One region of the Mesobacillus sp. ABV4_180 genome, then DNA from elsewhere that is predicted to be linked to it. Evidence: riboswitches for the same ligand, from Rfam matches in the RefSeq annotation. Region 1 holds a riboswitch; the other holds the start of a gene.
What was found. Region 1 has a riboswitch for S-adenosylmethionine ahead of mtnW (2,3-diketo-5-methylthiopentyl-1-phosphate enolase). Riboswitches for the same ligand answer to the same signal wherever they lie in the genome.
Positions count from the first base shown of each region.

Region 1 (2,393 bases):
GGGAAGAGAGAAAAATCTGCTCCAGCGTAGCGTACAAGTTTGCCTAGCAATAAAGAATGCGAGAAACCATATTCCTGTGCTGAAGTCAATGCACCACTTACTGCAGGATGTGCCATAATCGGGATACTGATTTCATCATCTTCTCTCAGTTCCTGCAGCACATCCAATCCGTAGGCAAAAACATTGAACAGCAGTGCATCCGCTCCCAGCTCTGACGCTTTCCTTGCTTTGTCCCTCAGCTGCGTGGTCCTTCCTGTCAGGTTGGCAGCATATAATGTTCTGTGTCCAGTAGTTTCATAGACATCATCGAGAACCTTTTTCCCTAAAGCGATCCTCTTCTCAAAAGGAGTAAGCTCATTCTCAAACAGGATTTCATCATCCTTGATCAGATCGACTCCTCCCAGGCTCTGTTCCTTTAGTTGTTCCAACAGGAAATCCAAATCGCGGCCGATTACCCCTTTGAAAATGCTCATCAATAAAGGACGGTGGTGAACACCTAGCTTCGTTCGAATTCCTTCAATTCCAAAACGCGGACCTGGAAAAGCTTTTTTCAGTTCGTCCCCAAAATCAAGATCTACTAATTTCACCTTGCCATCAAGAGATAACTTGCCAAATACCGTTGTGAGAATTGCCGGCAGGTCAGGCGAAAAATTGATTGCTGGATAAGCAATCTTAATGATTGCGACTGTTTCTGAATTTTCATCGAGACCTGTTCCTTCAACAGAAACGACTCTCCCTTTATGCTTTTTCAGCTGTTTTTGGTCCAGCTCAGGCAAGTCTGTCCAAGATCCCACTGTCAATCCAAGTGCAATTCCCTCTGCTTTTTTTTCTGGATTATGCTTAGCGTCATGGACTATATAAGTTGCTGTAATTTCACTCAAGTAGATCAATCCTTTCCAAAACTAAAACTTATTCAACAAGGGTTGAGGCATAAAAAAAACCTCTTCGAAAAGAAGAGGTTAGAAAATACACTAAACTCTTCTTATCTTTCAGCTTTCGCTGCAAGAATTAGCACCGTGCCCAGCATAATTGCTGGGTCGGTTGCCGGGCTTCATCGGGCTCGTCCCTCCGCCTGCTCTTGATAAGAAAATAATTTAATCAAGTTATTTAATTGGTTAAAGTAAATTTATTAATTAGGATTATGTCAGGTTCATAAATTAATGTCAACAATTTTTTTGAAAATTCCTAAGCTTTCAATTCGACTGACAGCTTCCTGCAATCTCTGTTCTGAAGTCAGCAATCCTACCCTTACAAAGCCTTCGCCGAACTCTCCAAATCCAACGCCAGGCGCCACAGCAATATGCGCTTTTTCCAGCAAGAAGTCAGCAAATACAACGGATGTAAATGGTTCGGGAACCTTTAGCCACGCGAAAAAAGATCCTTTCGGAGCAGTAACGCTCCAGCCGATTTTTGTCAGCCCCTCAATTAAAACATTCCTTCTGGATTCATATAAATCATTCAGTTCGGCAACACAGTCCTGTGGCCCTAGCAATGCTTCAGCTGCTGCTTCTTGGACTGCACCAAACAAACTGACATACATATGATCCTGAAGCAGGTTGATTGCCGCAATGACACTCTTATTTCCTGCTGCAAAACCAACACGCCAGCCGGCCATATTATACGTTTTAGATAAAGTATAGATCTCGATTCCGACATCCTTCGCGCCGTCTGATTGCAAAAAGCTGTATGGACGCTGTCCGTCAAAACCAATGCCTCCATATGCAAAGTCATGGACAATACAGATTTCATTTTTCCTGGCAAGTTCGATCGTTTCATCAAAAAAATCCTTGTCTGCTACGGCACCCGTAGGATTGTTTGGGTAGTTAAGAAACATCAGCTTTGCTTCCGATAGGACCTTTTCACCAAGCTCACTGTAATCGGGCAGGAAGCCCTTCTTTTCCCGCAGCGGCATCGTTACCATTTTCGCCCTTGCAAGTTCTACACCTGACCAGTAATCCGGGTAGCCTGGGTCAGGGACAAGAATAGTGTCCCCTGGATTCAGAAGGCATTGGGGAATCTCAACGAGACCTGCCTTGCCTCCAAAAAGGATTGCGATTTCCTCTTCAGGGTCAAGGTCGACCCCATACTCCCTTTTGTAAAACTCTGCTGCCGCTTCTTTTAAGGAGCGAATTCCCCTGAATGGTGAGTACCTATGGTTAATGGGATTTTCCGCTGCTTTCTTCAATTTTTCAACAATATGTCCCGGGGTCGGCTGGTCAGGGTTCCCCTGGCCAAGATTAATGATATCCGCCCCTTTTTCTGTGTAAGCCCCCACTTTTTGCACCAGTGAAGCAAAAAATTGCTTGGGAAGACTTTTCAGTAACTCTGATTGTTGGAATTCCATTTTTTCACCTGCTTAATAAGAAATATATTATTATTTAAAAATTTTAATT
Region 1 is NZ_JBSWTJ010000001.1:3,260,653-3,263,045, forward strand. Features, by position in the region: gene mtnW (2,3-diketo-5-methylthiopentyl-1-phosphate enolase) at 1-881, opposite strand, end outside; SAM riboswitch class I at 980-1,088, opposite strand; gene ACXAEA_RS16765 (aminotransferase class I/II-fold pyridoxal phosphate-dependent enzyme) at 1,151-2,344, opposite strand.

Region 2 (2,393 bases), 2.1 Mb from region 1:
CTTTAAGCAATTTGCCTGCATTTTCGGCTGTAAATCCTGTTGGGGCTGCAGCATCAACAAGGACCAGCCTTGATACTCCGTAACCATTGTACCGGGACATATATCTGATTGCGATCGCACCTCCAGTAGAGTGGCCAACCAGGGCAAAATTATTTAATTGAAGTGTCTCAACTACCGCGCGGATATCATCGGCCAATCGGTCAAAAGTGTATCCAGACATTGGTTTATCCGAATTCCCGAAGCCCCTCCAGTCTATCCCGATGCAACGGTACCCCATGGATGGAAGAACATTAAATTGATATTCAAACTGTTTATGGCTCAACGGCCAGCCATGCAAGAAAACAATGGTCTTGCTTCCTCCAGGATTAATGTCTTCAACATACAAATTCACACCTTGTTCTACAGTAACAAAGTAACCCATGCCCAAGCCTCCTCGATGAAAGTGGTATCGAGCATAAGATATTCATTTTTTTAACATAGGTGATTACCTAGAACTAAGGAAGGTTGAGGAAGCTAACTTGAAAAAAGGTAAAACCTAAAGCAAACTAATTTCCATCAACGAAAGATGGTGTAGCAAAAGATATAAAACTTTTGGGCACCTTCTTTTAATTTTTTCAACGGCTGGATCTCACCTCATCCTTATAATCCGAATTTCCCATTTTCCAAATTTCGAGAAAAATTCCAAATAAAATGATTGACACTTTCTCTATGCCACAGTAAAGTAATAAACAAGATTTAAAACCGAATATTCGTTACCTTCTTATCAAGAGAGGTTGAGGGACTGGCCCTATGACACCTCGGCAGCGGACTCCTTTTGGAATCTGTGCCAAATCCAGCAAGCGCAGCTTGACAGATAAGAAGAGGCCAACTTTTTAATTTGATGTCCTCTTCTTTCTGAAGGGGATTTTTATTTTTCCGGAATTCCCTACCTACAACTATATATCAATACTTTCTTATCAAGAGAGGCGGAGGGACTGGCCCTATGAAGCCTCGGCAGCGGACCCCTTATGGGGGACTGTGCCAAATCCAGCAAGCAAAAGGCTTGGGAGATAAGAAGAGAAGTTTGTCCTGTATTTTTTCAGGCGTGCCCTCTTCCTATTTCCGGGAAGAGGGCTTTTTTGTTAATTGAAAAAGCATGGATGAACCATCTACAAAGGAGGCAGAAAGGTGATTACTTTTCAGAAAGTAGAAAAAGTATACGAAAGCCGCGGGCAAAAGGTAGCCGCGCTAAATGGAATTGATTTAGAAATTAACGAAGGCGAAATATTTGGAGTCATTGGTTTTAGCGGCGCAGGAAAAAGTTCATTGATCCGCTGCGTGAATTTATTGGAACGTCCGACTTCAGGACAGGTGATTGTTGATGGCTGCGACCTGACTTCCCTTTCTGTAAAAGAGGTCAGGGAGATTAAAAGGAATATCGGGATGGTATTCCAGCATTTCAATCTCTTAAATTCGAAAACCGTTTTTGATAATGTGGCCATGCCGCTGGTCCTCGCAAAAATTCCAAAGGCACAAATAAAAGAGCGGGTTCATCAGCTTCTTGAATTTGTCGGCCTTGCTGATAAAGCAGACAGTTATCCGGATCAGCTATCCGGCGGCCAAAAGCAGCGGATTGGAATAGCACGGGCACTGGCAACCCAGCCGAAAATCCTGCTGTGTGACGAAGCGACTTCTGCACTTGATCCGCAGACAACAAGCTCCATTCTTCAGCTTTTGAAAAAAATCAACAAGGAGTACAACATCACCATTTTAATCATTACCCATGAGATGTCAGTCATCCGTGAAATTTGTGATCGCGTGGCTGTCATTGAAGAAGGAAGAATTATTGAGGAAGGCACTGTCTTTGATGTCTTTTCTGCTCCGAAAACGAAAACGGCAAGGAACTTTGTCAGCTCCATCATGAATGACACTATCCCAGATTCAGTTCGAACGATTATTGATGGGCACTCCGGGCTTCAAAAGGTATTCCGAATCAATTTTGTCGGTGATTCAGCCGGCCAGCCGCTTTTATCACAGCTTGCAAAGAAATTTGATGTAAATATCAATGTTCTTTTTGGAAATATTACCGAGCTTCAGGGCACCCCATTCGGAAACCTGATCGTCGAGTTTCAGGGCAGTGATAAAGAAATTTTACGGGCTCTAAATTTTATCGGCCAGCAAAAAGTAAGCATAAAGGAAGTGAAAGCACATGCTAGTTAATTCAGAACAAATCATTCAGGCATTAGTAGAGACTCTCCAGATGGTTGCGTTCTCGCTGCTGTTCTCGGCAGTCCTTGGAGTGCCTCTTGGAATTGCTCTCGTCGTGACACGGAAAGGACATTTGCTTGAAAACGCTCCGGTCTTCAATGTCCTGAATGGCATCATCAACGTGTTCCGCTCGGTGCCATTCATCA
Region 2 is NZ_JBSWTJ010000001.1:1,138,882-1,141,274, reverse strand. Features, by position in the region: gene ACXAEA_RS05635 (alpha/beta fold hydrolase) at 1-421, opposite strand, end outside; SAM riboswitch class I at 758-860, shown strand; SAM riboswitch class I at 951-1,056, shown strand; gene ACXAEA_RS05630 (methionine ABC transporter ATP-binding protein) at 1,168-2,199, shown strand; gene ACXAEA_RS05625 (methionine ABC transporter permease) at 2,189-2,393, shown strand, end outside.
Region 2: linked by a shared signal. The riboswitch ahead of ACXAEA_RS05630 (methionine ABC transporter ATP-binding protein) and the one ahead of mtnW (2,3-diketo-5-methylthiopentyl-1-phosphate enolase) in region 1 are both predicted to bind S-adenosylmethionine.